DNA from 3 places in the Janthinobacterium sp. J1-1 genome. Region 1 is predicted to be linked to each of the others. Evidence: predicted binding sites of a transcription regulator. Region 1 holds the regulator's gene; each other region holds the start of a gene.
What was found. Region 1 encodes sigma-54, which starts transcription at its own class of promoters, with help from an activator protein. Its sites were predicted from a motif close to TGGCANGNAANCTGCTTT; they were not measured.
Positions count from the first base shown of each region.

Region 2: prpB (methylisocitrate lyase) is a predicted target of sigma-54. The motif match lies at 1,394-1,411, and genes of this name have one in related genera.
Region 3: adh (aldehyde dehydrogenase) is a predicted target of sigma-54. The motif match lies at 5,511-5,528, and genes of this name have one in related genera.

Region 1 covers NZ_CP132339.1:823,054-833,652, forward strand. Annotated here, with positions in the region: gene Q8L25_RS03690 (MOSC N-terminal beta barrel domain-containing protein) at 1-419, shown strand, start outside; gene Q8L25_RS03695 (DUF484 family protein) at 454-1,635, shown strand; gene Q8L25_RS03700 (cation:proton antiporter) at 1,636-3,615, opposite strand; gene Q8L25_RS03705 (KpsF/GutQ family sugar-phosphate isomerase) at 3,724-4,734, shown strand; gene lptC (LPS export ABC transporter periplasmic protein LptC) at 4,786-5,391, shown strand; gene lptA (lipopolysaccharide transport periplasmic protein LptA) at 5,412-5,990, shown strand; gene lptB (LPS export ABC transporter ATP-binding protein) at 5,990-6,748, shown strand; gene Q8L25_RS03725 (RNA polymerase factor sigma-54) at 6,753-8,231, shown strand; gene hpf (ribosome hibernation-promoting factor, HPF/YfiA family) at 8,300-8,659, shown strand; gene rapZ (RNase adapter RapZ) at 8,741-9,604, opposite strand; gene hprK (HPr(Ser) kinase/phosphatase) at 9,763-10,599, opposite strand, start outside.
Region 2 covers NZ_CP132339.1:5,202,383-5,212,981, reverse strand. Annotated here, with positions in the region: gene Q8L25_RS23860 (MBL fold metallo-hydrolase) at 1-357, opposite strand, end outside; gene Q8L25_RS23855 (hypothetical protein) at 531-773, shown strand; gene Q8L25_RS23850 (hypothetical protein) at 890-1,138, shown strand; gene prpB (methylisocitrate lyase) at 1,463-2,353, shown strand; gene prpC (2-methylcitrate synthase) at 2,373-3,527, shown strand; gene acnD (Fe/S-dependent 2-methylisocitrate dehydratase AcnD) at 3,539-6,133, shown strand; gene prpF (2-methylaconitate cis-trans isomerase PrpF) at 6,246-7,427, shown strand; gene Q8L25_RS23825 (MBOAT family protein) at 7,562-9,085, shown strand; gene Q8L25_RS23820 (hypothetical protein) at 9,095-10,306, shown strand; gene Q8L25_RS23815 (propionate--CoA ligase) at 10,336-10,599, shown strand, end outside.
Region 3 covers NZ_CP132339.1:1,312,639-1,323,237, reverse strand. Annotated here, with positions in the region: gene Q8L25_RS05990 (sigma-54-dependent Fis family transcriptional regulator) at 1-253, shown strand, start outside; gene Q8L25_RS05985 (FAD:protein FMN transferase) at 275-1,252, opposite strand; gene Q8L25_RS05980 (4Fe-4S binding protein) at 1,249-3,387, opposite strand; gene Q8L25_RS05975 (DUF779 domain-containing protein) at 3,511-3,891, opposite strand; gene adh (aldehyde dehydrogenase) at 3,901-5,421, opposite strand; gene pedF (cytochrome c-550 PedF) at 5,723-6,226, shown strand; gene Q8L25_RS05960 (high-potential iron-sulfur protein) at 6,280-6,600, opposite strand; gene Q8L25_RS05955 (methanol/ethanol family PQQ-dependent dehydrogenase) at 6,862-8,745, shown strand; gene Q8L25_RS05950 (pentapeptide repeat-containing protein) at 8,742-9,353, shown strand; gene Q8L25_RS05945 (c-type cytochrome) at 9,369-9,797, shown strand; gene Q8L25_RS05940 (TonB-dependent receptor) at 9,819-10,599, shown strand, end outside.

The DNA.
Region 1 (10,599 bases):
GCGGCATTGCCGCGCCCACCCTGTTTTCCGACGGCTATCCGCTGCTGGTGGCCAGCGTGGCCTCGCTCGATGATGTGAACGAGAAACTGCATGCGGCCGGCCGCGCGCCGTTGCCGATGAACCGTTTCCGGCCCAACCTGGTACTCGACGGCATCGGCGCTTTCGAGGAAGATTACGCCGACGAGCTGCAGTTTGGCGCCACCACCCTGAAACCCGTCAAGCCTTGCCCGCGCTGCCCGATTCCATCGGTCGACCAGGCCACGGGCGTGCCGGGACCGGACCCGCTCGATGTCATGCATTATCGGGCCAAGCCCGGGCTCGACGGCGCGATCTGCTTCGGCATGAACGCCATCGTCACCAACGGCGGCGACGAACCCATCGTGGTGGGCCAGGAAGTCGGTTTCGAACTGGCGTTTTAAGCGTAGTGGCCGCACAGAAGGGTTTGAGGTTTATATGAGTCAACCGATATCGCCAGTGTCAGGCCAGCAGGGCAGCGATGCCAGGAGCCAGGCCGCTTCGCTCGCCCGCCTGGAAGCGGAAAACCAGGCCTTGCGCGCGCGCATGGCCTACTTGCTCGAGCAACTGGAACGCAATCACGACATCATGGGCCGCCACCAGGCATTCGACCTGGAAATCGTCGGCGCCGCCACCTTTCCCGAACTGATCGGCACCATTTTTCGCACCTTGCCGGTGGTGTCCGAGCTCGACGGCGTTACCCTGAGCCTGGTCGACGAGGGCGATGATATCCTGGTGGTGATGGAAAAACTGGGCGTCGATTTCAGCCTCTTTCCGCAAATGCTGTTCGTGCAACACCCTGAAGAGCTCGGTTTCATGCCGGCAGGCGAAGGCGGGCCGCCCCTGCCGCTGCTGGGGCCCTTCGATGCGGCCGTGCACGGCACGCGCTTTCCGGTCAGCGCGACCGTTGGCGAGCTGGTGCTGCGCAGCGTGGCGCTGGTGCCCTTGCTGCGCAACAAGCGGCTGATCGGCAGCCTGAACCTGGCCAGCAGCGACAGCGCGCGCTTTACGCCGGCGCTGGGCACCGATTTCGTCAAGCACATGGCGTCGATTATCGCGATCTGCCTGGAAAACGTGATCAGTAATGAAATGCTGAAATATATCGGCCTGACCGATGCGTTGACCGGCGTCTACAACCGCCGCTACATCGACCGGCGCCTGCTGGAAGAAATCGCCCGCGCGCGGCGCCAGCAATATTGCATCGCTTGCATGTACATCGATATCGACCACTTCAAGAAGGTCAACGATACCCATGGCCACCAGGGCGGCGACGAGGTGCTGCGCGAAGTGGCCGCGCGCATCCGCCAGGAATTGCGCCGCTCCGACGCGCTGGGGCGCTTCGGTGGCGAGGAATTCGTGGTGCTGCTGATCGATGCCGATCTCGACAGCGCTACTTTTGTTGCCGAGCGCATCCGTGCCAGCATCGCCGGCGTGCCGTTCGACCTGCCGGCCGCGCAAGCGTCGGTCAGCGTGTCGATCGGCGTGGCCAGCCTGCCGCCGCAATCGGACCAGTTGCCGATCGAGGTGGTGGCGCAGCAGCTGGTGGCGCACGCCGACCAGGCCCTGTACCAGGCCAAGGCGAATGGCCGCAATCTGGTGGTCAGCGCCTCGGCAAGCTGATTATTTCAGCAGCAAGGTTTCCGCTTTGGCCACGGCGTCGGCTGTGCCGCGCAGCACCACCACGTCGCCGCTGGCCAGCTGCGTCTCGGGCGTGACGGCAAGCCGGCTGCGTCCGCGGCGGATGGTGGTCACCAGCGCGCCGCAGGCCGCCATGTCGATCGTGCTCAAGGGGAAACCGATGCAGCGCGCGCCATCGCCGACGGTCACCGAATGCAGGCGTTCGAGCTCGGCGTCGTCGCCGGCGTCGCTGGCGCCGTGGAAATAGCCGCGCAGCGAGGCATAGCGCTCTTCGCGCGCCGCCTGCACCCGGTGCACCACGCGGCGCAACGGCACGCCCATCATGATCAGCGCGTGCGAGGCCAGCATCAGGCTGCCTTCCATCAGTTCCGGCACCACTTCGGTGGCGCCCGCGTCTCGCAGCAGGTCCAGGTCGCTGTCGTCGTAGCTGCGCACGATGACGGGCAGGGTCGGCGCCAGTTCATTGACCATATGCAGCAGCCGCAGGGCCGCCGGCGTGTTGGCATAGGTAATCACCACGGCGCTGGCCCGGTAAATGCCGGCCGCCACCAGGCTTTCGCGCCGTCCCGCGTCGCCGTACGACACATGGGCGCCGGCCAGCTGCGCTTCCTGCACCCGTTCCGGGTCCAGGTCCAGCGCGTGGTACTCGATCTTTTCTTCCGTCAGTAGTGTCGCCAGGCTTTGCCCGCTGCGCCCGAAGCCGGCGATCAGCACGTGTTTCTGGGCCGCCATGGTACGGGTGGCGATTTTCGTCAGCGCCAGCGACTGCATCATCCAGTCATTGGCGGCCAGCTTCATGACGATGGCGTCCGATTTCGCGATCAGCAGGGGCGCGATCAGCATCGACAGCACCATCGCCGCCAGCACCACCTGCACCACGAACGGGTCCATCAGCTTGATGCCGCCGGCCAGATTGAGCAGCACGAAGCCGAATTCGCCGGCCTGGGCCAGCCCCAGCCCGGTGCGCAGGGCCACGCCGTTGCTGGAACCAAACAACCGCGCCAGGCCGGCGATCAGGGCGAATTTCAGCAGCACGGGCGCGCCCAGCAGCAGCAGCACCAGCCACCAGTTGTCGATCACCACGCGGATATTGAGCAGCATGCCGACCGTGATGAAAAACAGGCCCAGCAGCACGTCGCGGAAAGGTTTGATATCCTCTTCCACCTGGTGCTTGAATTCGGTCTCGGAGATCAGCATGCCGGCGACAAAAGCCCCCAGGGCCAGCGACAAGCCTGCCCGTTCCGTGATCCAGGCCGCGCCTAGGGTGATCAAGAGCAGGTTGAGCATGAACAGTTCCTGCGAGCGGCGCTTGGCGACGATGGTCAGCCAGCCGCGCACCATTTTTTGCCCCAGGAACAGCAGCAGGATCAGCACCACCACGGCCTTGGCGCCGGCCCAGGCCAGCGTTTCGGCCAGGTTGTCGGAGTCTTTGGTCAGCGCGGGAATCAGGATCAGCAGCGGCACCACGGCCAGGTCCTGGAACAGCAGGATGCCGATGATCTTGCGGCCGTGTTCGCTTTCAAGCTCCAGCCGTTCTGTCAGCATTTTTGACACGATGGCCGTCGACGACATGGCCAGCGCGCCGCCCAGGGCAAACGCGGCCTGCCAGCTGAGGTGGAAGTAGGCTGACAGGTAGCGCCCGACGAACCAGCCGAAGACGACGGTGGCGACGATGGTGGTGACCACCTGCGCCATGCCGAGGCCGAAAACGATGCGCCGCATGGCAAGAAACTTGGGAAGGGAAAACTCGAGCCCGATGGAAAACATCAGGAAGACAACGCCGAATTCGGCCAGGGTATGGCTCGCTTCATTCTCGGCAGCCAGGCCCAGCGCATGGGGGCCGATGATGATGCCGACCGCCAGGTAGCCGAGCATGGGGGGCAAGTGCAACATTCTGAAAGCAACCACGCCAAGCACGGCGCTGCCGAGTAACATCAGGGTCAATTCTAGCGAGGAAAACATGGGTTGCCCGGGGTGGTCAGTGGAAATCGTTGTTTGTTGTGACTGGCAAGTTTTTTGCTTTCCTAATTCGTTTATACTTTGGGCATGAGTGTAACCCATGAAAAAACAATGCAGAAAGCTTTTGATCGAAGTGACATGAAAGCCACAAGCGAGCGCGCCGTGGCGCTGGCCCGCACCACCTTGCAGATCGAGGCGGACGCCATCGTTGCGCTGCACGCCCGCCTGGCCACCGACGACAGCGTCGGCCGCGCGGTGGCGCTGCTGCTCGAATGCAAGGGCCGCGTGGTGGTGTCCGGCATCGGCAAGTCCGGCCATATCGCGCGCAAGATCGCCGCCACCCTGGCCTCGACCGGCACGCCGGCCATGTTCGTCCATCCGGCCGAAGCGGCCCATGGCGACCTGGGCATGGTCACCTCGGACGACGCCTTTATCGCCATCTCGTATTCCGGCGAATCGGCCGAACTGATGGCCATCATGCCGGTCGTCAAGCGCATGGGCGGCGTGCTGATCGCCATGACGGGCAAGCCGCAATCGAGCCTGGCGCAACTGGCCGACGTCCACCTCGATATTTCGGTGGAAAAAGAAGCCTGTCCGCTGAACCTGGCGCCGACCGCCAGCACCACCGTCACCCTGGCGCTGGGCGACGCGCTGGCCGTGGCGCTGCTGGACCTGCGCGGCTTCAAGGAAGAAGATTTTGCCCGTTCGCATCCGGGTGGCGCGCTGGGCCGCCGCCTGCTGACGCACGTGCATGACGTGATGCGCAGCGGCGAGCGGGTACCGAAAGTGCCGGTGGACGCCTCGCTGCTGCAGGCGCTGGAAGAAATGACGAGGAAGGGCATGGGCATGACGGCCATCGTCGATGCGGATGACCGTCCGGTGGGCGTGTTTACCGATGGCGACCTGCGCCGCATGTTCGAGCGCGTGCAGGATTTCACGCAAGTGGCGATCCGCGACGTGATGCACGCGCAGCCGCGCAGCATCGCGCCCGGCCGCCTGGCCGTCGACGCGGTGGCCGTGATGGAGCAGCACCGCATCAACCAGATGCTGGTGGTCGATGCTGACGGCAAGCTGGTCGGCGCCTTGCATATCCATGACCTGACCCAGGCGAAGGTCATCTGATGCCGGTGTGCCGCTCCTGCGCGGCGGGCCTATTTTTGAGAGTGAAACACTATGCGTAAGCCAGAAGGCGCCCATCGCTGGCGCATGATTTTTACCGTGTTGGGCGCTGTCGCGGTGGCGCTGGGCAGCTTCTGGCTGCTTGAAGTGATGAACAAGAGCAGCCAGGATGTCAGTGCCGGCAAGAAATTGGACGAGCCCGATTATTTCGTCACCAATTTCAGCCTGGTGCGCATGGACCTGCAGGGCAAACCGAGCTATATCGTCTCCGGCGCCAAGCTCACGCATTACCCGGCCGACGACTCCTCCGATATCGACCAGCCTTTCGTGCGCAAGATCAGCCCGGGCGTGCCGCCCCTGAACATGACGGCCGAGCTGGCCCATATCGACCAGGGCAATACGCGGCTGCAATTGTCGCGCAATGTCGTGATCGACCGCGTGGCCGGTCCCAGGACACAGAACATGACGCTGAAAACCGAGGCGCTGACGATCTTTCCCGATGAAGAACGGATGGAGTCGGCCGTGCCGGTCGATCTGCTGTCGGGGCGTTCGCACGTGACCGGCGTGGGCCTGAAGGCCAACAATGCCTCCAGCGTGGTGGAAGTGCCGAACTCGGTGCGCATCGTGATTCCGCCGCGCAAAGCCGTGCCGGCCAAATAAATAAAGAGGACCAAATCAAAATGAAAAAAATCTTGCTGTTGAGCTTGTTTTCCCTGGCCGTGATGGGCAGCGCCCATGCCGAAAAGGCCGACTCGGACAAGGAAGCCGTCATCACCGCCCAGCGCGGCCAGGTCGATGACATCAAGCAGACCCGCACCCTGACCGGCGACGTGGTGCTGGTGAAGGGCACCCTGACCATGAAGGCGGGGCGGGCCCTGATCACCGAAGATCCGCAGGGCTACCAGTTCATCACTTTCTGGGGCGAGGCGGGCAAGCTGGCCACCTTTCGCCAGAAGCGCGACGGCGAAGGCGACCTGTGGGTGGAAGGCGAAGCGGAACGGGTGGAATACAACAACAAGACGGAAGTCGTGAAACTGTTTTCCAAGGCCAAGCTGACGCGCCTGCAAGGCGTCAAGCCGACCGACGTGGCCAACGGCGCCTTCATTTCGTATGACAGCCGCAATGAATTATTCAATATGGAAAACAGCGACAGCGGCACCAGTTCCCCCGGCGCCGGCAGCGTGCGCATGGTGATCCAGCCGAAGAACAAGCCGGCGGCGGAGAAAGCCCCCGCCGCGCCTGCGCCAGGGAAGAAATAATGGACAATAATGTACGTTGCGGCAGCACCCTGATCGTGCGGGGGCTGCAGAAAACCTATGGCAAGCGGCAAGTCGTGCATGATGTGTCGCTGCAAGTCGAATGCGGCGAAGTGGTGGGCCTGCTGGGTCCGAACGGCGCCGGCAAGACCACCTCGTTCTACATGATCGTCGGCCTGGTGCCGTCCGATGGCGGCACCATCGATATCAGCGGCGTCGACATTTCCAGCCTGCCGATCCACCGCCGCGCGCAGATGGGCCTGTCCTACCTGCCGCAGGAAGCGTCGGTGTTTCGCAAGCTGACGGTGGAAGACAATATCCGCGCCGTGCTGGAAATCCAGACAGTCGACGGCCGGCCCCTGAAAAAGGCCGAAATCGAAGAACGCCTCGACAAACTGCTGGCCGACTTGCAAATTGAAAAGCTGCGCGAAAACCAGGCGCTGTCGCTGTCGGGCGGCGAGCGGCGCCGCGTGGAAATCGCCCGCGCGCTGGCCACCGACCCGCGTTTCGTGCTGCTCGACGAACCGTTCGCCGGCGTCGATCCGATCGCCGTGATCGAAATCCAGCGCATCGTGCGGTTTTTGAAGGAACGCAATATCGGCGTGCTGATCACCGACCATAATGTGCGCGAAACGCTGGGCATCTGCGACCGCGCCTACATCATCAACCAGGGCTCGGTGCTGGCGTCGGGCCGGCCCGACGACATCATCGCCAACGAGTCGGTACGCCGGGTGTATCTGGGCGAACACTTCCGCATGTAAGCCAATGAAACAATCCCTGCAACTGCGCACCTCGCAGCACCTGGCACTGACGCCGCAATTACAGCAATCGATACGCCTGCTGCAACTGTCCACGCTGGAATTGCACCAGGAGCTGGAGCAATTGCTGACCGATAATCCCTTGCTGGAACGGCTCGACGATCCGCTCGACCGCTCGCTGCGCCTGCTGTCCGATGGCGCCCTGAGTTCGACCGCCGCCCCCGGCGAAGCGCCACCGGCGCCGCCGGGCCAGGAAGCGCCGGCGCCAGCCGCCGAAGCGGAGTCGTTTGACGGCGATGGCGGCGAGAGCACGGCCGCGTCCGAGGGCGGCGACAGCGACTGGAACGAGGCCAGCCGCGGCAAGGCGCCCGATGACGAGGATTCCCGTCCGCAACTGGAGGCCCATCACTGCACCTTGCGCGAACACCTGATGGAACAGATGCGCGTGACCGTGCTGGAGCTGCGCGACCGCGCGCTGGTGGAATTGATCATCGATGCGCTCGACGACAATGGCTACCTGGAAGAGCCGCTCGACGATATCCTGGCGCGCCTGCCGGAAGAACTGGAAGTCGATGCGGATGAGCTGCGCACGGCGCTGTCGCTGCTGCAAAGTTTCGACCCTGCCGGCGTGGGTGCGCGCAATGCGTCCGAATGCCTGGCGCTGCAGATCAAACGCTTGCCGCAGGTGGCGCTGGTGACGCGGCGCATGGCCTTGAACATCGTCGAGAAACACCTGACCTGGTTCGCCCAGCGCGACTTCAACAAGCTCAAGAAAGCCCTCGACTGCGACGATGAAGACTTGCGCGAAGCACAGACCGTGATTCGCTTGTGCAACCCGCATCCGGGCGCCGTGTTCGCTTCCGACGTGTCCGATTACGTGGTGCCGGACGTGGTGGTCAAGCGGGCCCGCAATGGCTGGCAGGTATCGCTCAACAATGACGTCATGCCGCGCCTGCGCGTGAACGCCATGTACGCCAACCTGCTCAAGCAGGGCAAGGGCGAAGGCGGCATGGGTGCGCAGTTGCAGGAAGCCAAGTGGCTGATCAAGAACATGCGCCAGCGCTTCGACACCATCCTGCGCGTGGCGCAGGCGATCGTGGAACGGCAAAAGGATTTTTTCTCGCACGGCGCAGTTGCCATGCGGCCACTTGTGCTTCGCGAAATAGCTGATACACTGGGTTTACACGAGAGTACTATCTCGCGGGTAACAACCCAAAAGTACATGCTGACCCCGCATGGAATGTTTGAGTTGAAGTATTTCTTTGGCAGCCACGTCGCCACCGAAGCAGGAGGGGAGGCGTCATCGACGGCGATACGGGCCTTGATCGTGCAATTGACAGGAGCAGAGAACCCTAAAAATCCTTTATCCGACAGTAAGATTGCGGACATGCTGGGGGAACAAGGCATGGTGATTGCGCGACGTACTGTTGCCAAATACCGGGAAGCGTTGAAAATTCCGCCAGTGAGTCTGCGTAAGTCTTTGTAGTTTTTTCGGTTCCTCTGCGGGCCGGAACGATGGACACCGCACGAACCCGATCATCTTTAGGAGTGTGTATGAATCTCACCATCAGCGGACATCATCTCGAAGTGACACCAGCCATCCGTGAATACGTACAAACCAAACTGGAGCGCGTGAAACGCCATTTCGATCACGTTATCGATATTGCCGTGATTCTGACCGTCGACAACCTCAAAGAGAAAGAAAAACGCCAGAAGGCCGAAGTGAATCTGCGACTGAGCGGCAAGACCGTCTACGTGGAAAGCCTGGCGCAAGACCTGTATGCCGCGATCGACAGCCTGATCGACAAGCTGGACCGGCAAGTGATGAAGTACAAAACCAAAGTGCAAGGGCACGGTAAAGAGGCGATCAAGCATCTGCCAGACAACACTCCTGAAGAAGCCGCCGCCGTCTAGGCCTGCCGCTCCAGATTGTTGTGATCAACTAAGGGCGCGCTGTTTGATCTTCGCGCCCTTTTTTGCGCCCATTTTTCCGGCTCAGTTACGCTCGCGGTGGCGCAGCACGACCCGTTCGCGGTCGGCAAAATACTGCGCCAGGTGTTCCGCCATATACACCGAACGGTGCTGGCCACCCGTGCAGCCGAGTGCGACCGTCAGATAGCTGCGGTTGTCGGACTTGAACGACGGCAGCCACTTTTCCACGAAATCGCGGATATCCGCAAACAGTTCCAGCGCGCTGGGCTGGGCGTCCAGAAAAGCGATCACGGGCGCATCGCGGCCATCGAGCGGCCGCAACGCCAGGTCGTAATACGGATTGGGCAGGGCCCGCACGTCGAACACGAAATCGGCATCCAGCGGCACGCCCAGCTTGAAGGCGAACGACTCGAAGAACAGGGTCAGCGGCGCGCGTTCGGAGGCGACGATATCCTTGACCCAGGCGCGCAGCTTGTTGGCGCTCAGTTCCGAAGTATCGATCACATGGCCCAGTTGCTGGATCGCCGACAGCCGCTCGCGCTCCTCCGAAATGCATTCGATCAGCGTGCGGCGGCTGGCCGGATTCTCACCTGGAAGCAACTCATGCGACAAAGGATGGCTGCGCCGCGTTTCCGAAAAGCGCGCCACCAGCGAGTGCGTGGTGGCGGTCAGAAACAGCACCTTGACATCATGCCCCTGCGCACGCAGCAGTGACACATTGTGTGGCAGGTTGGCCAGCGATTCGGCACTGCGTGCGTCGACCGCGACACCGAGCCTGCTGGTTCCTTCGTCGAGCAAGGTCTGCACCAGGCTTGGCAACAAGGCAGGCGGCAGATTGTCGACACAGTAATAACCGGTATCTTCCAGCACCTTGAGTGCGACAGATTTGCCGGAGCCGGAGATGCCGGTAAGTAGAATGATGTGCATAGGCGCGATCATACAATAAAGATTGCCTGTGCGCCCCCGCAACAAATTTCTTTGCAAATCATTGCATTTGATTATGAAGATCTGGCTGGGCAAAGTGGGGTTTGACCGCGGCTTTAATCACCACGCATTGCCTGTCTAACGGTTCGCCCTTGCAACGCCTAGTCTCCGCTCATTGCCAATCGTTGCCGCTCCATGAACTCCTGCAAGGTATCGATCCCCCTCAGCTGCAAGATGGTATTGCGCACGGCCGCTTCCAGCAGCACGGCGATATTGCGGCCGGCGGCGACGGGGATGACGACCTTGCGCACGGGCAGGCCCAGCACGTCTTCGGTGGGGAACAGGAAAGGCAGGCGCTCGACTTCCTCTTCCAGCGCGTTGCGGCGCACCAGATGCACGATCAGTTTCAAACGCATCTTGCGGCGCACGGCCGTCTCGCCAAAGATGGCCTTGATGTCGAGCAGGCCCAGGCCGCGCACTTCGAGCAGGTTCTGCAGCAGCGGCGGGCAGCGGCCTTCGATCATGTTGGGGGCGATGCGCGAGAACTCGACGGCGTCGTCGGCCACCAGGCCGTGGCTGCGTGAAATGAGTTCGAGCCCCAGCTCGCTCTTGCCCAGGCCCGAGTCGCCCGTGATCAGTACGCCCACGCCCAACACGTCCATGAATACGCCGTGCATGATGATGCGCTGTGCCAGCTTTTTCGACAGGTAGACGCGCAGGAAGTCGATCACTTGCGCGGCCGGCAGCGGAGTGGAAAACAGCGGGATATTCTGCTCGTCGCAGATGGCGAGGATGTCGGGCGGCGTTTCCAGGCCTTGCGCGATGATCAGCGCGGGCGGGCCGCCGGCGATCAGTTCGCCGATCACGTGGGTACGTGTATTGACCTTCAGGCGCTGGTAGTAATTGATTTCCTGGTGGCCAAATACCTGGATGCGGCCCGGGTGGATCAGGTTCAAGTGGCCGACTTGGTCGGCGGCCGACGAGACGTCGCCCGAGAT
Region 2 (10,599 bases), 2.3 Mb from region 1:
GAATTGCGAGCCGTCGCTTGTTGCGCCATGCTGGTGATAGATATCGGCAAACGCCTGCTGCACCGCCTGGATCGCCGCGCCGATGGCCACTTCGCCGCCCAGCTGCCGCTGCAGGTAGGGCGCGGCCGACAGGTGGTCGGCGTGGGCATGGGTTTCCAGCAGCCAGCGGCACTGCAAGCCGTGTTCGCGCACAAAGGCGATCACCTTGTCGGCCGAGGTGGTGGCGGTGCGGCCCGCCTTCGGATCGTAGTCGAGCACGGAATCGATAATGGCGCAGGCGCCGCCTTCGCCCTCGTACACCACATAGGTGACGGTGGCGGTGGCGGGGTCGAAAAAGGCGTGTATTTGGGGCGTCATCATGGTGGCGTGGTGCTGGCAAGGATGCTCATTATATCGCCGTGATCGCTTGAAAAATATCTCGAATCGCGATTTGATATGTAAAAAACGCATATCGTCTGGGGCTTGCCGCTGCAAGGTGCGCGCGTCTGGACTTGCTTCGTGCTAATCTCGTTGCCACAAGGAGGAAGTCCATGAACGATACCACTGCACGCAGCGAACAGTACCGCGGTTTCACGATCTCCGTGACGCCGCAAAAGGACAATGACGACCTGTGGGATTTCACCTACCGCCTGCAGCGCGAAGCCGGCGCGGAAGGCGACGCCAAGGACATCGAGCGCAGCCGCACCCTGGGCGGCTATGCCACGCCCGAGACCGCCCGCGTGGCCGGCCTGGAAGTGGCCAAGACGGAAGTGGACAATCTGCTGCGTCCCTGACGCCCCGATTTGATCCACCGTAAATCGTTTAGTGTGAATGCGCGGCGCCGCCGAAACTGATCGCGGCGCACGGCGCTTCATGCTACGATTTCCTTTATTGCGCAAGGAGGTAGCCCATGAACAGCAGTTCCAAGATTCACTATAAAGGCTGGGAAATCGTTCCCCTGGCCGTGCCGACCAGCGATGGCAAATGGTCGGCCAGTTGCGATATAGAACGCGCCACGGTCGAAGGCCTGGAAGTGTTCGAAGGCTCGACCATGCAGTTCGTGCGCGACGACGAAGACGGCGCGATTGCCGCCGCCTGCGAAGAAGCCGTACGCCAGATCGACAATATCATCGCCAATCCGCTGGTGCGCCTCGCCTGAGGCCAGCCACGCATCGCCATTCCCTGCAGCTGGCGCCCGCCAGCTGCTTTCCTTGACACCATTGCTTTCATCCGCGTTTCATCGATGTTTCAATAAATGTTTCATTATGAAATATTGAAACAAAAATGAAACATCATGGTGAACCACTGTCACACCCGCTGTTCCACCATCCATCGCCCCATACCACCCGCAAGACACCGCACTACGGTCGTTTCCCCTCTGGCGAGGGTCATATGCAACGCTGTGGCAGTCGCCTGGCACGGCACTTGCAATACCCGTGTTCATAGCAGGTCCATGAAACATTCGAACCCATAAGGTGAACACATGAGTCTTTACTCCGCAGGTGCCGCGTTCCGCAAGGCCGTCCAGGAAGAATCCCCGTTGCAAGTGGTCGGTACGATCAATGCCAATCACGCCTTGCTGGCCAAGCGCGCCGGCTTCAAGGCCATCTACCTGTCCGGTGGCGGCGTCGCTGCCGGCTCGCTGGGCTTGCCTGACCTGGGTATTTCCAACCTCGACGATGTGCTGACCGATATCCGCCGCATCACCGACGTGTGCGACCTGCCGCTGCTGGTCGATGCCGACACCGGTTTCGGCTCGTCCGCCTTCAATGTGGCGCGCACCGTCAAATCAATGATCAAGGCCGGCGCGGCCGCCCTGCATATCGAAGACCAGGTGGGCGCCAAGCGCTGCGGTCATCGCCCGGGCAAGGAAATCGTCAGCAAGGAAGAAATGGTCGACCGCATCAAGGCGGCCGTCGACGCGCGCACCGACCCGAACTTCGTCATCATGGCGCGCACCGATGCGCTGGCCGTCGATGGCCTGGAAGCGGCGCTGGAACGCGCGGTGGCCTGCGTCGAGGCGGGCGCCGACATGATCTTCCCGGAAGCGATCACGGATCTGTCGATGTACACCACGTTTGCCAACGCCGTGAAGGTGCCGGTGCTGGCCAATATCACCGAATTCGGCGCCACGCCCCTGTTCACGGTGGACCAGCTGCGCGGCGCCGATGTCGGCCTGGTGCTGTATCCGCTGTCGGCCTTCCGCGCCATGAACAAGGCGGCCGAAAACGTCTACACGGCACTGCGCCGCGACGGCACGCAACAGAATGTGCTGGACACCATGCAGACGCGCATGGAGCTGTATGAATCGATCAATTACCACGACTTCGAACAGAAGCTCGATGCCCTCTTTGCAGCGCAGAAAACCAAATAATTATTATCCGGAGAAGACAATGACCGCACCACAAGCCACCACTTTCAAGCCTAAAAAATCCGTCGCCCTGTCTGGCGTTACCGCCGGCAATACTGCCCTGTGCTCGGTCGGCAAGACCGGCAACGATTTGCACTACCGCGGCTATGACATCCTGGACGTGGCCGACAGCTGCGAGTTCGAAGAAATCGCCTTCCTGCTGGTGCACGGCAAGCTGCCGACCACGGCGGAACTGAAAGGCTACAAGGCCAAGCTGAAATCCCTGCGCGGCTTGCCGTCCGCCGTGAAAGCGGCACTGGAAGCGCTGCCGGCCGCCGCCCATCCGATGGACGTGATGCGCACCGGCGTGTCGGTGCTGGGTTGCACCCTGCCGGAAAAGGACGACCATAACGCACCGGGCGCGCGCGATATCGCCGACCGCCTGATGGCCTCGTTCGGCTCGATGCTGCTGTACTGGTACCACTACAGCCATAACGGCAAGCGCATCGAAGTGGAAACCGACGACGACTCGATCGGCGGCCATTTCCTGCACCTGCTGCATGGCGAAAAGCCGTCGGCGTCGTGGGAAAAAGCCATGCACACCTCGCTGATCCTGTATGCGGAACACGAGTTCAATGCCTCCACCTTTACCAGCCGCGTGATCGCCGGCACGGGTTCGGACATCCACTCGGCCATCACCGGCGCCATCGGCGCGCTGCGCGGCCCGAAACACGGCGGCGCCAATGAAGTGGCGCTCGACATTCAAAAACGCTACGACAACGCCGACGAAGCCGAAGCGGACATCCGCGAGCGTGTCGCCAACAAGGAAGTGGTGATCGGCTTCGGCCATCCCGTCTACACGATTTCCGACCCGCGCAATGTGGTCATCAAGGAAGTGGCCCGCTCGCTGTCTCAGGAAGCGGGTTCGACCAAGATGTTCGATATCGCCGAACGCCTGGAAACGGTGATGTGGGAGATCAAGAACATGTTCCCGAACCTGGACTGGTTCTCGGCCGTGTCCTACCACATGATGGGCGTGCCGACGGCGATGTTCACCCCGCTGTTCGTCATCTCGCGCACCTCGGGTTGGGCCGCCCACATCATCGAACAGCGCATCGACAACAAGATCATCCGTCCTAGCGCCAACTACGTGGGCCCGGAAGACCTGCAATTCGTGCCGATCAAGGACCGCAAATAATGAGCATCACGATGAACACCTTGCACCGCAAGCTTTTGCCGGGCACCCAGCTCGATTTCTTCGACACGCGCGCCGCCGTCGACGCGATTCAACCCGGCGCCTATGCCACCTTGCCTTATACCTCGCGCGTGCTGGCCGAAAACCTGGTGCGCCGCTGCGACCCCGAGAGCCTGAACGCCTCGCTGCGCCAGTTTATCGAACGCCGCCGCGACCTGGACTTTCCGTGGTTTCCTGCGCGCGTGGTCTGCCATGACATCCTGGGCCAGACGGCCCTGGTCGACCTGGCCGGCCTGCGCGACGCCATCGCGGCCCAGGGCGGCGACCCGGCCCTGGTCAACCCCGTGGTGCCGACCCAGCTGGTGGTCGACCACTCGCTGGCCGTCGAATGCGGCGGTTTCGATCCCGACGCCTTTGCCAAGAACCGCGCCATCGAAGACCGCCGCAACGAAGACCGTTTCGACTTTATCGACTGGACCAAGAAAGCGTTCAAGAACGTCGACGTGATCCCGCCCGGCAACGGCATCCTGCACCAGATCAACCTCGAGCGTATGTCGCCCGTGATCCAGGTGCAGGACGGCGTGGCTTACCCGGACACCCTGGTCGGCACCGATTCGCACACCCCCATGGTCGACGCCCTGGGCGTGATCGCCATCGGCGTCGGCGGCCTGGAAGCGGAAAGCGTGATGCTGGGCCGCGCTTCGTGGATGCGCCTGCCGGACATTATCGGCGTCAAGCTGACCGGCAAGCCGCAGCCGGGCATCACCGCCACCGACACCGTGCTGGCACTGACGGAATTCCTGCGCAAGCAGAAGGTCGTCTCGTCATACCTGGAGTTCTACGGCGAAGGCGCCTCGCACCTGACCCTGGGCGACCGCGCCACGATTTCCAACATGGCGCCGGAATTCGGCGCCACCGCCGCCATGTTCTATATCGACGAACAGACCATCAAGTATCTGAAACTGACCGGGCGCGAAGACGCGCAGGTGGCGCTGGTGGAAACCTATGCGAAAGAAACGGGACTGTGGGCCGACAGCCTGGCGGACGCCGAGTACGAGCGCGTGTTGAGCTTCGACCTGTCGTCGGTGGTGCGCAATATCGCCGGCCCGTCGAACCCGCACAACCGCGTGCCGACCTCTGAACTGGCCGCGCGCGGCATCTCCGGCGTGGTGGAAAACGAGCCGGGCAAGATGCCGGACGGCGCCGTGATCATCGCGGCGATCACCAGCTGCACCAACACGAATAATCCGCGCAACATGATCGCGGCCGGTCTGATCGCCCGCAACGCCAATCGCCTCGGTTTGCTGCGCAAACCATGGGTCAAGTCGTCGCTGGCGCCCGGTTCGAAAACGGTGGAACTGTACCTGCAGGAAGCAGGGCTGATGGACGAACTCGAAAAGCTGGGCTTTGGCGTGGTGGCGTTTGCCTGCACTTCGTGCAACGGCATGTCGGGCGCGCTCGACCCGGTGATCCAGGACGAGGTGGTGGCGCGCGACCTGTACGCCACCGCCGTCTTGTCCGGCAACCGCAACTTCGACGGCCGCATCCACCCGTATGCGAAACAGGCTTTCCTGGCGTCGCCGCCGCTGGTGGTGGCGTATGCCATCGCCGGCACCATCCGCTTCGATATCGAAAAAGACGTGCTGGGCATCGGCCCCGACGGCCAGCCGATCTTGCTCGCGGATATCTGGCCTTCGGACGAAGAGATCGACGCGATTGTCGCCGCCAGCGTCAAGCCCGAGCAGTTCCGCAAGGTGTATATCCCCATGTTCGCCAAACAGGCGGACGACGGCATCAAGGTCAGCCCGCTGTATGACTGGCGTCCTCAAACCACGTATATCCGCCGCCCGCCTTACTGGGAAGGCGCGCTGGCCGGCGCGCGCCCCTTGAAAGGCATGCGTCCGCTGGCCGTGTTGGGCGACAATATCACCACCGACCACCTGTCGCCGTCGAACGCCATCATGCTTGACAGCGCGGCCGGCGAATACCTGGCGAAGATGGGCTTGCCCGAGGAGGACTTCAATTCCTATGCCACCCATCGTGGCGACCATCTGACGGCGCAGCGCGCCACTTTTGCCAATCCGACCCTGAAAAACGAGATGGTCGTCGAGGACGGCAAGGTGAAAGCGGGTTCGCTCACGCGCATCGAGCCGGACGGCACGATTTCGCGCATGTGGGAAGCGATCGAGATCTACATGGAGCGCAAGCAGCCCCTGATCATCATCGCCGGCGCCGACTATGGCCAGGGTTCCTCGCGCGACTGGGCCGCCAAAGGCGTGCGCCTGGCCGGCGTGGAAGCGATTGTCGCCGAAGGTTTCGAGCGCATCCATCGCACCAACCTGGTCGGCATGGGCGTGCTGCCGCTGGAGTTTTTGACAGGCGTCACGCGCAAGACCCTGGGCCTGGACGGCAGCGAAACCTACGACGTGGTGGGCGAGCGCACGCCGCGCTCCACATTGACCTTGCTGATCCACCGCGCCAATGGCGACACCGAGGAAGTGCCGGTCACCTGCCGCCTCGATACGGCGGAAGAGGTGTCGATCTATGAGGCCGGTGGCGTGCTGCAGCGGTTTGCGCAGGATTTCCTGGAGTCGTCGAAAGCCGCGTAATTTACTGGGAACGCAGCGTAAATCCGGGGTCAGACCCGCCGGAACTCGGCGTCCCCGTCTGATCCCAGCTCTTGCATTCGGGTTCAATCATACATTCAAAGCAGGAACTTCAATGACCCATCCCCCCCAAATCAAAATCCCCGCCACCTATATGCGTGGCGGCACCAGCAAAGGCGTGTTCTTCCGCCTGCAGGATCTGCCAGCCGATGCCCAGGTGCCGGGCGCGGCGCGCGACGCCTTGCTGCTGCGCGTGATCGGCAGCCCCGACCCGTATGGCAAGCAGATCGACGGCATGGGCGGCGCCACGTCGAGCACCAGCAAGACGGTGATCCTGTCCAAAAGTGCCAGGCCAGATCACGATGTCGATTACCTGTTCGGCCAGGTCGCCATCGACAAGCCGTTTGTCGACTGGAGCGGCAACTGCGGCAACCTGTCGGCGGCCGTCGGCTCGTTCGCGATCGCCAATGGCCTGGTCGACGCGGCGCGCATCCCGCACAACGGCGTGGCTGTGGTGCGCGTGTGGCAGGCCAATATCGGCAAGACCATTATCGCCCACGTGTCCGTGACGAATGGCGAAGTGCAGGAGACGGGCGACTTCGAACTCGATGGCGTGACCTTTCCGGCCGCCGAAGTGAAACTCGAGTTTCTCGATCCTGCGGCCGAAGAAGAGGGCGCAGGCGGCTCGATGTTCCCCACCGGCCAGCTGGTCGATGACCTGGAGGTACCCGGCATCGGCACCTTGCGCGTCACGATGATTAATGCCGGCATCCCGACCATCTTTGTCGACGCCGATGCCATCGGCTATGCCGGCACCGAGCTGCAGGATGCGATCAATGGCGATCCGGCCGCCCTGGCCCGCTTTGAAACCATCCGCGCCCACGGTGCCCTGCGCATGGGGTTGATCAGCCACCTGGACGAAGCGGCCAAGCGCCAGCATACGCCGAAGGTGGCGTTTGTCGCCAGACCGGCCGGTTATGTGTCGTCGAGCGGCAAGCGGGTAGAAGCGGAGGATATCGACCTGCTGGTGCGCGCCATGTCGATGGGCAAGCTGCATCACGCGATGATGGGCACGGCGGCGGTGGCCATCGGCACGGCGGCGGCGATTCCCGGCACCCTGGTCAATCTGGCGGCCGGTGGCGGAGAAAAGACCAGCGTGCGTTTCGGCCACCCGTCCGGCACCCTGATGGTGGGCGCCGAGGCAACGCAGATCAACGGCGACTGGAGCGTCACCAAGGCCATCATGAGCCGCAGCGCGCGCGTGCTGATGGAAGGCTTTGTGCGCGTGCCAGGGTAAAGAGGAAAGACGGATAGCCGGCAGGCTTGATTTTTTGCAGGATCGCAAGCTCGGCAGCGAAGGAAAATGGCGTGGACGCAGTGGTGAAGTCCTTGCCATCAAGTCCGTGTATTTCCATCCTTCCTGGGGCCGCCATGCTATTTAATTCCTGGATTTTCCTGCTGGGCTTTTTGCCAGTCACGCTCGCCGGCTTTTTTCTGCTGGGCCGGCGCAGCCCTGTCATGGGGGCGGCCTGGCTGGCCGGCGCCTCGCTGTTTTTCTATGGCTGGTGGGATCTGCGCTATGTGCCGCTGCTGCTGGCGTCCATCTGCGTCAATTATGGCTGTTCCACCGTGCTGGCTAGCGGGCCGGCCAGGCGCCGCAAGGCGCTGCTGATTGCCGCCATCGCAGCCAACCTGGCGCTGCTCGGCTACTACAAATATGCGGGCTTCCTGGTTGCCGGCATTGCGGAACTGCTGGCCCGGCCACTGCCTGCGCTGCACGTGATCCTGCCGGTCGGTATCTCGTTTTTCACTTTTACCCAGATCGCCTTTTTGGTCGATACGTACAGGGGACAAGTGCGGGAGCGGCGCTTCGTCCATTACCTGCTGTTCGTCACCTATTTCCCGCACCTGATCGCTGGCCCGGTGCTGCATCACAAGGAGATGATGCCGCAGTTCGCCGACCGCGGCATCTTTCGGCTATCGCAGGAAAACATCGCCGCCGGCGCCAGCATTTTCTTTATCGGCCTGGCCAAGAAAGTGCTGATTGCCGATAACCTGGCGCCGTTTGCCGGCGCGCTGTTCAACCAGCCCGGCGAACCGTCGCTGCTGATCGCCTGGAGCGGTGTGCTGGCGTATGCGTTTCAGCTGTATTTCGATTTTTCCGGCTATTCCGACATGGCCATCGGCCTGTCGCGCCTGTTCGGCGTCAAGCTGCCCCTGAATTTCGATTCGCCCTACAAGGCGGCCAATATCGCCGAATTCTGGCGCCGCTGGCACATGACTTTGTCGCGCTTCCTGCGCGATTATCTGTATATTCCGCTGGGCGGCAACCGCCATGGCGGTGCGCGCCGCTACCTGAACCTGATGATCACCATGGTGCTGGGCGGACTATGGCATGGCGCCGGCTGGAATTTCCTGGTCTGGGGTGCCCTGCACGGCGTGTTCCTGGGCGTCCATGGCGCATGGGGTCCGCTGGCCGCTCGCCTGCGTTTTTCCACGACATCGGCCGCCTGGAGGATTTTCTCCACCGCGCTGACCTTTGTGGCCGTCTGCACCGCCTGGGTCTTCTTTCGCGCGCCCGACCTGGCCAGCGCGCTGGCCATCGTCGATGGCCTGTATGGCGGCAATGGCGTCGCCTTGCCCGATGCGCTGGCCCGGTTTCTGCTACCCGTGCAGCCGCTTCTGGCGGCCATGAACGTCTCGTTTTATCTCGGCGGCGGCAGCGCCTTTATCGACGGCTGGCGCTGGATCTGCCTGGCCGCGCTGCTGGCGTTTGCCTGTCCGAATACCCAGCAGATCATGCGCCTGGTGGCGCCCGCGCTCGATGCCAAACCTGTCGGCAGTTATCTGGTCTGGCAGCCGACGCGCCGCTGGGCGGCGGCGATCGCCTGCCTGGCGCTGGCCAGCATGCTGTCCTTGAACCGCCCCGCCGAATTCCTGTATTTTCAATTCTAGGGAGCGGCAATGAAAACGAGCTCCCGCGACTATCCACGCTTTCTGCTGGCCTTGTGCGCCTGCTTGATCCTCGGCGTATTGGCCGCCATCGCGCTGGTGGTGATCGTCGACCCGTATGGCCTGTACAAGGTGGTCGATCGCCCCGGCTTCAATGCCGTCAAGCCGGGCTTGACTCGCTACCAGGTGCAGATCAAGCAGGCCCACGCGCTGCGCCTGCGGCCGCAGGTGCTGATACTCGGTAACTCGCGCGCCGAAATCGGCTTCGATCCGGCCGCGCCGGCGTTTGCGGCGGCGCATGGCACGGTGTACAACCTGGCCATACCGGGTACGGGCCTGGGCACCTCGGCGTACCAGCTGACGCAATTGCTGGCCGCCGGCGTCAAGCCGGCGACCGTGATACTCGCTGTCGAATTCATGGATTTTCTGGCGTTGAAATCACCGGCTCGCAGCGCCGCAAAACCGGTCGGCTTAACTTACTGGCAATTCGACGCGCTGTTTTCGCTCGCTTCCGTCAAGGATGCGCTCAACACCTTGCGCATACAGGATGATGCGGAAGCGGCGATCTTGTCAGCCGACGGTTTCAACCCCTTGCGCGACTATGGCGCGCATGTGCGCAACGACGGCTATCACAAGATGTTCACCCAGCGTGCGCGTGAAAATGCCGCCAGCCTGAAAAGAAAATCCACCACCGCGCTGGACACGGCCGATTTCCGGCTATTGCGGACCTTGCTGGTGCAGGCGTCCACCACTGACGCGCAGATCAAGCTGGTGATCTATCCGTATCACGCGCAGTGGCTGGCGATGCTGGAAGCGGCCGGCCTGTGGCCGCTGTTCGAACAGTGGAAGGCGCAGCTGGTGCGCGAGATTGCCGCCATCAAGGCCAGCCACCCCGGCGCCTCGATTTCCCTGCACGATTTCAGCGGCTTTGGCCCGTACAACTGCGAGCGTATTCCCGCTGCCGGCGAGCGCGGCGCCGTCACGCAGTGGTATTGGGAAGCCGGGCATTTCAAGAAGGCGCTGGGCGACGTGGTGCTGGAGCGGCTGCTGTTGCCGGCATCACAGTCGCCTGGCCCGGGCCTTGACTCAAGCTCGCTGGCGGCCAACACGCGGCGCATCGCCGCCGAACGGCTGGAATGCATGGCGGCCCAGCCGGATGTATTTTTAACCGCAACAAAAATGTTTGACCCGCGTGACAGACCGCGCGGCGAAAAACCGATGTAATGACACCATAAAAACCCCAAGGAGGAGACATGAGTTTTGCCCAGTTTTACCAGCATTCAATTGACCACCCCGAAGCGTTCTGGCGCGAGGAAGCCAAGAAGATAGACTGGCATACGCCGTTTTCACAGGTGCTCGACGACAGCCGGCCGCCATTCACGAAGTGGTTCGTCGGCGGCACGACGAATCTGTGCCATAACGCCGTCGACCGCTGGGTCGGCGCCCGTGGCGACGCACCGGCGCTGATCGCCATTTCCACCGAAACCAATACCGAGCGCACATATAGCTATCGCGAA
Region 3 (10,599 bases), 490 kb from region 1:
CGACGAGACGGAAATCTGCCTGCGCCATATGCCCGACGACTTCCTCGACGATATCGAACAACATCCGGATACCGCAGCGGGCATTGAGGCCGGCACCGACCGCCTGCTGGCCCAGGGCGCCAACCTGGAAGAGATGGAACAGTCGGTGATCGCGAAGTCGCTGGCGGCGAACGGCGGCAATGTCTCGGCCACGGCGCGCGCGCTGGGCGTATCGCGCAATACGATTTATCGGAAAATTCCCGGCCTGAAGTAGGTAGCCATTGTAGCGCGCCATTCATGATGCTTCCGGTGGAAAACCGGGTGAACGCCATTCGCGGCCCTGCTTGTCGATGGCCAGCAGGTCGACGCCGGGCAGGCTGGCCGCCAGCAGCGCCGCCCTTTCACGGCCCAGCACCATGCAGGCGGTCGACAAGCCATCGGCCAGCATGCCGGTCGGCGCCATCACGGTCACGCTGGCCAGTTCCTGCGGCGAGTCCCCCGCCGCAGGATCGAAGATATGGTGGTGCAGATAATCGGGCGTAAATACGCTTTCGTAATCGCCCGAGGTCGCCACGCCGCAGCCGTTGATGAACAGGGTCGCCGCCAGCGCCTGATCGTCGCGCGGATCGCGCACGCCGAGTGCCCACGGTTGATGCGCGCGCTTGCGTCCGCGCGCCACGAATTCGCCCGTATCGAGCAGCGCATGCCGGATGCCATGCGCCTGCACCGCCGCCAGCGCCATATCGGCCGCATACCCTTGCGCCAGGCCGTTGAGGGTGATCGCCATGCCGGGCGCCAGGACTACCCGCCGCTCATCGAAAACAAGCTGGCGCCAGTCCACCATCGCTTTGGCCTGCCGCCGCTGCGCCGGGGCCGGCAAGGCGCCGCGCGCGACCGCCTCGCGCCAGGCGCGCCACAAAGGCTGGACGGTGATATCGAAGGCGCCGTCCGTCAGCTGCGACAATGCGCGCGCCTGCGCCAGCACCGCCAGCAACTGCGGATCGGGTCGATGCAGCACGCCATCGCGGTTCAGTTGGTAGACCTGGCTGGCCGGCTGGTAAATGCTCATCAGGCGGTCGACCCGCTGCGCCGCCGCCAGCGCGTCGCTGATCGCCATGCGCGCCACCTGCTCGTCCTCATGCACGAGCGCGATCTGGATGGTGGTGCCAAAAGCCAGTGCGATACCGGTATGCACGGGTGCATGACGCGGCCAGGCGCAGCTGCCTGCGGCGATGGCGCCCAGCGAGGCGCTCAAGAAACTGCGGCGTTTCATGTGGCACCTCCTGGATCGGCATGAATGGGGATGGTGCGGGCGCGCTTCAGTTCCAGCAGGCGCGGTGCGCAGCGCTGCTCGCTTTCGTGGATCACCACGCAGTCCATGCACTGGAAACATTCCGCATACACAACCGCGCCATCGGGCTTGATCGCCTGGTAGTCGCAGCGATGGCGGCAGGTCTGGCACGGCGTGCCGCATTCGCTGCGGCGCGGCAGCCAGTGGAGCAGGCGAAAACGTCCCAGCAGCGCCAGCGCCGCGCCCAGCGGACACAGATAGCGGCAAAAGAATTTGTGGATAAAGGCGCTGGCCGCCAGCAGCGCCAGCGCATACGCCGCATATGGCAAGGCGCGCACGAAGTTGAGGGTAATGGCCGTCTTGAACGGCTCCAGCTCCACCAGCGTATCGATGGCCAACCCTGTCAGCGCGCTGGCGACGATCAGCGCCAGCGCACCGTATTTGACGCGCTTGAGACGTTTATCCACTGTGCGGCTTATTTTCACTTGCGGCAGCTTGCACCACCTGGCCAGCTTGCCGGTCAACTCCTGCAGCGCGCCGAACGGACATAGCCAGCCGCAGAATGTGCCTCGTCCCCACAGCAGCAGCGAGACCAGCACGAAGGCCCACAATGCCACCGTCATCGGATCGTGCAGCAGGAATGACAGGCTGCGGCCGGCCACCAGCGCTTGCACGATGCCGGTCAGATTGACGATGGAGAGCTGCGCCTGCGCATGGTAGCCGATAAAGCCGATGGTAAATAACAGATACGCAAAACGGAACCAGCCGAAACGGCGACCATCGCTGCTCAGCTTGCGCGGCATGGACAACGCCAGCGCCAGCACGGCCAGTCCGACGAGCAGGATCAGCAGATCGCCGCGCCGGTCCATCCATGCCGCATGCCAGCTGGTATCGCCCGGCGCGGCGATCAGGAAGCGCGACGGCACGCGATAGCTGACCGGCAGCTGGCGCACTATGCGCTCCGGATAGAACTGGCCCTTGCTGCGCGTGACCGGTACCGTAAAGTCAAAGGCGGCGCCAGGGTCGAGGCCGGCCTCGGCAGGCACGCGAAAGACCGTCAGGCTGGCGTCCGCGGGAACGGAAATACCGGGCAGCAGTTTCAGGTCCAGGTCGAGGTCGCGCATGTCGATCGCCAGTTCATGCTGGCGCAGCAGCAGCCGCTCGGGTATACCGCCGCGCGTAAAATCGTCACCCGGCACGCGGTGGCGGCCGGACGACATGACGAGGATGGCCTGGTCGCCCTGCTCTATCCAGGGCTTGAGTTTTGCCAGGCTGGCTTCCGTCAGCAGGCTGCGCGCCACGCCGGGCACGGAGACGCAGGCGAGATACAGGTCGATAAAAACATCATCCGGCTGGCGCAGCGCTTCTTCATCGAGCCGCGCGCCATCGCTGCCGGCGTACAGCTTTTCCATTTCAGCGTTGGTGACGCGCAGATGGCGTACCAGCCCGTCTTCGAGCAAGCGCTGGAACCCGATTGCATCCGGCAGGTCCGTGCGCACGCGGGCGATGCCGGCCGCGCCCTTGCCGGCGCCAAACCCCAGCTTGCGGCGCGACACCAGCAAGGCCGCCGCCAGCACGCTTTCATTGATGATGCGCACCGAAACGGTCGCCTTGGAGATGCCGTCGATCTGTACGCGCGACGCATCGGCTGCATGCGCGCGCCGGCCATTGGTCTCGATGCCGATATGCTGTTTCAGCGAGATGCCCTGGTACTGCCTGACGAATTCAAATAGCGGCGCTTCGCCCAGGCCATATTGGAACACCGGCTCATGCTGCGACAGCACCTCGACGCCGAGAAAGCGTCCGGAAGGATCGATCGCCACCAGCAGATTGACGGGCACGCCCGAAAAACCGGGGATGGGCGCCAGGTCGACCGATTCAAATACATAACCGGCCAGCTCGCCGCCACTGCCTCCCTGGCGGAACAGGGGCCAGACCGGCAGTTCCGCATCGCGCTCGCCGACTGTCAATGGCGCCGGAAAACGGCGCGCCAGTTCGGCCTGCGTCATCACGCCGGCATGGGCGGAGGTGGCGCCGATCAGCAGCGCCAGCACGCCCGCCGCCAGGCACAAGGCGAGCGTTATCGCGCGCCGGCAGCGCGCCATGGTAGGCATCATGGTCTCCAGTAATAGGGTCAGGCAGGCGTAAAAAAAGCCGACGGCCGCAGCCGTCAGCTGAAACTGCGTCCGGGCGAGCGGGGAGATGACGCCCGCGCAGTTCCGGACCCAGGTGGCAACAAACTAGTTCGTCACACCCTTCGAGGGGTGCTGCAGCTGCGCCAGCTCGTCATCGGTGAACAGGCGCGAGCGCGTGAGGAAGCGCCGGCCCGTGCCGTTATCGAGCGAGAACATGCCGCCGTTGCCATCGACCACGTCGATGATCAGCTGCGTATGTTCCCAGTAGGCGAACTGCTCGATGCCCATGTAGAACGGCGTGCCGTCCAGATTGCCGAGGTAGACGTCGGTGTCGGAGAGGTTGAACTCGCCGGCCGCGTAGCACATCGGCGCGCTGCCGTCGCAGCAGCCGCCCGACTGGAAAAACATCAGCGGGCCATGCTTGCCGCGCAGGGTGGCCAGCATGTCGAGCGCGGCCGGGGTGGCCGTCACGCGTTCCATGGTCATGATGACTCCTTAGAAGAAACCCAGCGCGTTCGGGCTGTACGACACCAGCAGGTTTTTCGTCTGCTGGTAGTGGTCCAGCATCATCTTGTGGTTTTCACGGCCGATACCCGACTGCTTGTAGCCGCCGAACGCGGCGTGGGCCGGATACAGGTGGTAGCAATTGGTCCACACGCGGCCGGCCTGGATGGCGCGGCCGACGCGGAAGGCGCGCGAACCGTCGCGCGTCCAGAGACCCGCGCCCAGGCCGTACAAGGTGTCGTTGGCGATGCGCAGCGCGTCCGCTTCATCCTTGAAGGTGGTGACCGACACCACCGGCCCGAAGATCTCTTCCTGGAAGATGCGCATGCTGTTGTCGCCCTTGAACACGGTAGGACGCACGTAATAGCCCTGTTCCAGGTCGCCGCCCTGCGTATTGCGCTCGCCGCCGGCCAGCACTTCGGCGCCTTCCTGCTTGCCGATGTCGATATACGAGAGGATTTTTTCCAGCTGTTCCTGCGACGCCTGCGCGCCCAGCATGGTGGTCGCATCGAGCGGATTGCCCTGCTTGATCTTGGCCACGCGCTCCAGGGCGCGCGCGATGAAGGCTTCGTAGATCGATTCCTGGATCAGCACGCGCGACGGACAGGTGCACACCTCGCCCTGGTTCAGCGCGAACATGGCGAAGCCTTCCAGGCATTTGTCGAAGAAGGCGTCGTCGGCGTCCATCACGTCGGCAAAGAAGATATTCGGCGACTTGCCGCCCAGTTCCAGGGTGACGGGTATCAGGTTCTGCGCCGCGTATTGCATGATCAAACGGCCGGTACCCGTCTCGCCGGTGAATGCGATCTTGGCGATGCGTTTATTGGATGCCAGCGGCTTGCCCGCTTCCAGGCCATAGCCGTTGACGATATTGAGCACGCCGGGCGGCAGCAGGTCGCCGATCAGTTCGATCAAGACCATGATCGAGGCCGGCGTCTGCTCGGCCGGCTTGAGCACCACGCAATTGCCGGCGGCCAGGGCCGGCGCCAGCTTCCAGACAGCCATCAAAATCGGGAAGTTCCACGGAATGATCTGGCCCACCACGCCCAGCGGCTCATGGAAGTGATAGGCATAGGTTTCCGAGTCGATCTGTGCAACGGAACCTTCCTGGGCGCGGATGCAACCGGCAAAGTAACGGAAGTGGTCGATCGCCAGCGGGATGTCGGCGGCCGTGGTTTCACGGATCGGCTTGCCGTTGTCGATGGTTTCGGCGGTGGCGATCAGCGACAGATTCGCTTCCATGCGGTCGGCGATTTTGTTGAGGATATTGGCGCGTTCGGTTTGCGAGGTCTTGCCCCACGCTTCCTTGGCGGCGTGGGCGGCGTCCAGCGCCAGCTCCACGTCTTCGGCAGTGGAACGGGCCACTTCGCAGAAGACCTGGCCGGTGATCGGCGTGATATTGCCGAAGTATTCGCCTTTGACGGGAGCGACGAATTTGCCGCCGATATAGTTGTCGTAGCGCTGTTTGAAGGGATTGGCTACGCCCAGTTTGCTGATGTCTGCCAGATTCATGTCGTCCTCTTTCTCGTTGGTTTTAGCTTCGATGAAGCCGCCGCGAGGCGGCCCTTGGAGTGTTGTGTCAGGTGATCCTGATCTCTTGTTTTGCAAATGCCGTGCCAGCCTTCAAACAGCGGCAATAGTCACGTGCCGCCGTGCAGGCTGCGTCAAATGGGATCATCGGCGTCTTGCAGCTGTTCCGTTTCTGAGCAACGGAACAGCCGCAGCGGCAAGGCGCATGGCGATGCGCGCGATGGCATACCGATTGCTACCCTGGTCATGACGCAATCAGCGCATAACCACAACGGAGACCATCATGACCCCACGTATTTCTACCACCAGCAATATCCGGCGCCTGCGCACGGTGCGCCTTGCAGCCGGCGGCCTCGCCTGCATGCTGGCGGCCGCGGCCGTCTGGGCCCACGGCAATATGACGCCGCAGGCGGTCGACACGTCCACACTGCCACAATTGGGCGCCGAGTGGCGCACGGAAAACCCATACCGTAACAATGCGGAAGCGATACGGATCGGCAGCGCCGCCTACACCCAGAACTGCGCCCGCTGCCACGGGCTGGAAGCCGTCTCGGGCGGCATGGCGCCGGACTTGCGCAAGCTCGACAATGACTGTGCGGCCTTGCCCGACGCCAAGAAAAAAGATGGTTGTGCGCAGGAGATCGATCAATATGTGCTGGACACGGTGCGCCATGGCCGCTCGCGCAATGGCGCCGTCTACATGCCGCCATTCGAGGGGGTATTCAGCCAGGAGGCGATCTGGGCGGTAAAGGCCTACCTGGAAACACGGCGCGAGATGCCGTTGTAAGGCCGCCCATCCATCACCGGGAGGCGCTGCCGTGGCAGCGCCTTTTTTATGCTCTAACCAGGAAGCTTGGCCCACGCCAGGCACCAGCCCGGCCCGGCAATCTGCTTGCGGCCGAACATGGCGCACCCCGCCCAGGCATCGTCCTTTTTCCCTTGGAAGAAAGAACAGTTGGCACAGTGCTGTGCCGGCTTGTGTTGCGGGTATTTTTTGCTATCAACCGTGTTCGTATCGTGGCGGTAGCCGAGCGCCTTGGCCTGGTCGCTGTCCTCGTCGACTTTCGGCGCGGTCGATTGTGCGCCGGCGAGCGAGGCTGCGCCCATGCCGCCGACGGCGAGCAGCTGGCAAAGAAAATGGCGGCGTGGTGCTTGATGCATGGTGGTCTCCTGTTGTCGTTATCAAGAAGGCGCAAGACGGCCTTGTTCCCTGCTTCAGCAACCCTTGTGCCAGCAGCTGCCTGCCACGGGCGGCCCGCCCACCCTGTTGCAAAACAGGACAACGCGGCGTCCAGGACTGTGGCAGGACGGCGCACACGCCACCACCAGCGCCATGAAAAAAGCCTGGCATGCATGTTGCTCAATTGGTCATCAGCGACCACGTCGCATGACCAACCATAAAAACCAGCAAGGGAGACCAGCATGCAGCCAGTATTTCCACGTCCAATCGCTTTCGCCATCCTCGCCCTGATCGCCGGCGCCGTCTCGGCGGCCGACGCCAAGGTCACCTGGGACGATATCGCCAACGCCGACAAGGGCACCGCCAATGTGCTCAGTTACGGCCTGGGCCTGAAAGCGCAGCGCCACAGCCTGGCGAAAAAAATCAACACGAAGAATGTCGATCAGATCGTGCCTGCCTGGACCTTCTCGTTCGGTGGCGAAAAGCAGCGCGGCCAGGAAGCGCAGGCGCTGGTCCATGATGGCATCATCTATGTGACGGCCTCGTACTCGCGCATTTACGCGCTGGACGCCAAGACCGGCAAGCAGTTGTGGGCCTATGAACACCGGCTGCCCGACGATATCCGCCCGTGCTGCGATGTGGTCAACCGGGGCCCGGCCATCTATGGCGACAAGGTCTATTTCGGCACGCTGGACGCGCGCATGGTGGCCCTGAACAAGAACACCGGCAAGGTGATGTGGAACGAGAAATTCGGCGACCAGAAGCTGGGCTACACGATGACGGGCGCGCCGTTCGTGATCCGCGAAAAAGGCGGCCGCGTGCTGCTCATACACGGTAACTCGGGCGATGAATTCGGCGCCCAGGGCTGGCTGTTCGCGCGCGATCCGGACACCGGCGCGGAAGTATGGGCGCGGCCGCTGGTCGAAGGCCATGTGGGCCGCACCGACGGCAAACCGGGCACGCCGACCGGCGACGCCAAGGCGCCCAGCTGGCCGCGCGACAAGGACGGCAAGCTGCGCGAAGCGTGGGAACACGGCGGCGGCGCGCCATGGCAGACGGCGTCGTTCGACCCGGAGACCAACACCATCGTCATCGGCGCCGGCAACCCCGCGCCCTGGAATACCTGGGAGCGCACCAAGGAAGGCGACGACCCGCGCAACTGGGACAGCCTGTTCACCTCGGGCCAGGCCTATGTCGACGCCAGCACGGGCGAGCTGAAAGGCTTTTACCAGCACACGCCGAACGACGCCTGGGATTTTTCGGGCAATAACTCGGTGGTGCTGTTCGACTACAAGGACGCCAAAACGGGCAAGCTGGTCAAGGCCTCCGCGCACGCCGACCGCAATGGCTATTTCTATGTAACCGACCGCACGAAACTGGCCCTGGGCGCCGGCTATCCGAACAAGCCGACGTCATTGATCAATGCCTGGCCTTTTGTCGACGGCATCAACTGGGCCACCAGCATCGACCTGAAAACCGGCCGGCCGGTGGAAAACGGCAAGCGCCCGCCGCTGCCGGAAGCGGGCGCCGACAAGGGCAAGGCCGTCTTCGTCTCGCCGCCTTTCCTGGGCGGCACCAACTGGATGCCGATGTCGTATTCGCCGGACACCGGTCTGTTCTATATCCCCGCCAACCACTGGGGCATGGATTACTGGACCGAGCAGATCCACTACAAGGCCGGTTCGGCCTACCTGGGCCAGGGCTTCCGCATCAAGCGCCTGTATGAAGACCATATCGGCACCCTGCGCGCCATAGATCCGAAGACCGGCAAGATCGTCTGGGAAAACAAGGAAAAATTCCCGCTGTGGGGCGGCACTCTGACCACCGCCGGCGGCCTGCTGATCACGGGAACCTCGGACGGCTTCGTGAAAGCGTTTGACGCGAAGACGGGCAAGGAACTGTGGAAGTACCAGACCGGCTCCGGCGTGGTGTCCGTGCCCGTCACTTGGGAACAGGATGGCGAACAGTATATCGGCCTGTCGAGCGGCTATGGCGGCGCGGTCCCGCTGTGGGGCGGCGACATGGCCGAGCTGACCAAGCAGGTGACGCAGGGCGGCAGCTACTGGGTGTTCAAGCTGCCGAAAGCGCCATCCAGCAAAGTGGCAAACAAGGTGGCAAGCAAATGAGGTCCGCGCCGGTCCGCCTGGCGGCGACCGGCGCGCTGCTGTGCTGGGCCCTGTGCCTGGCACCGCAGTCCGCCTTCGCACAGATACTCAACGGCGAAGCCGCACCCGAGGTCACCATCATCAATGGCTGCCACCTGTGGCCATACGCGCAATGCGCCAACGCCGACCTGCGCGGCGCCAACCTGGTCGGCAAGGACCTGCACGGCGCCGACTTTCGCGGTGCGCGCCTGATGCGGGCCAACCTGCGCAGCGCCAACCTGGCCGGTGCCCTGCTCGATGGTGCCGACCTGACGGGGGCGATGGCCTATTCGCTCAATGCGCCGGGCGCCTCATTCAGGAAGGCCATCCTGGCCGGCGCCAACCTGGAGACGAGCCGGCTGATGCGGGCCGACATGGACGGCGCCGACCTGCGCGGCGCCAGCCTGGAAGCGGCGCGCCTGAACCTGGCCAGCCTGGTGGGCGCCAGCCTGGTCGACGCCGACCTGCAGGAAGCGAAATTCTGGGGCTCGAACCTGAAAAACGCCAACCTCGAGCGCGCCATCCTGCGCTTTGCCATTTTCCCCGACGCCAACCTGGAGGGCTGCACCGGCTGCCCGCCGGGCTGGTAAAACCGGAGCCTCGCCATGCACCGACTTTTTCTTCTGCTGCTGTTCTTGCCATTTGCCGTATGCGCCACCGAACCGAACCCCTCGCGCGGCGACCCGGCCGCCATCGACCTGGGCAGGCAGGTGTTCCAGGCCAATTGCGCCCGCTGCCACGGCGCCGAGGCGACCCAGCCGTCGGCCGAGGCGCCGGATCTGCGCCGCCTGAACGCCTTTTGCCAGCAACTGAAGGACGGCGCACTGCAGGCACGCTGCCTGCAGGATGTTGATGCCTACTTTATGATGGCGGTAAAGGCGGGCAAGGTCCGCGCGGGCATTGTCTACATGCCGCCATGGCGCGATGTGCTGACGGCACAGGAAATCTGGGCCGTGCGCAGCTTTGTCGAAAGCCGCCCGCCTGCCGCGCCGCGGCTCAAGACCAGCGTCGACATCGACCACGCAGCACACTAGCCGCAACTCACTGGAGAATTCATGAAGCAGTACCGATTCCGTTTGAACGCCGTCGCCGCCCTGTTCGCGCTGGGCGCCTGGCCGGTTGCCAGCGCCCTGGCGGCCGAGCTTGAGGCTGACGCGCAAGTCGCTACCTTGCCGGTAGCCGATGTGGTGGTGGTCAGCGCCACCCGCATCGGCCACCCCAGCTTCGACCTGCCAGCCTCGATTGACGTCATCGACAGCGCGCGCATCCAGGATGGCCAGATCCGCGTCAACGCCTCCGAAGCGCTGGCCTTTGTCCCGGGCCTGGTGGTGCAGAACCGCCAGAACTATGCGCAGGACTTGCAGATCTCGTCGCGCGGCTTCGGCGCCCGCTCGGCCTTCGGCGTGCGCGGCGTGCGCCTGATCAGCGACGGTATCCCGGCCAGCATGCCCGACGGCCAGGGCCAGGCGGCCACCTTCAACCTGGACACGGCCGAACGCATCGAAGTGCTGCGCGGACCATTCTCGGCCATCTACGGCAACCACTCGGGCGGCGTGATCCAGCTGTTTTCCAGGGACGGCCAGGGCCCCGCCTCGGTGGAGCTGAATGTCACCGGCGGCAGCTACGGCACCAATAAAGTCGACCTCAATGCGCAAGGTGAAGCGAACGGCATCGGCTATGTGCTCGACGGTTCGCGCTTTCGCACCGATGGCTTTCGCGACCACAGCGCCGCCACGCGCGAACAGGCCTTCGGCAAGATCACCGTCAAGCCCACGGCCGACAGCAAGCTGACCATCGTCGCCAACAGCCTGCACCAGGGCGGCACGCAGGATCCGC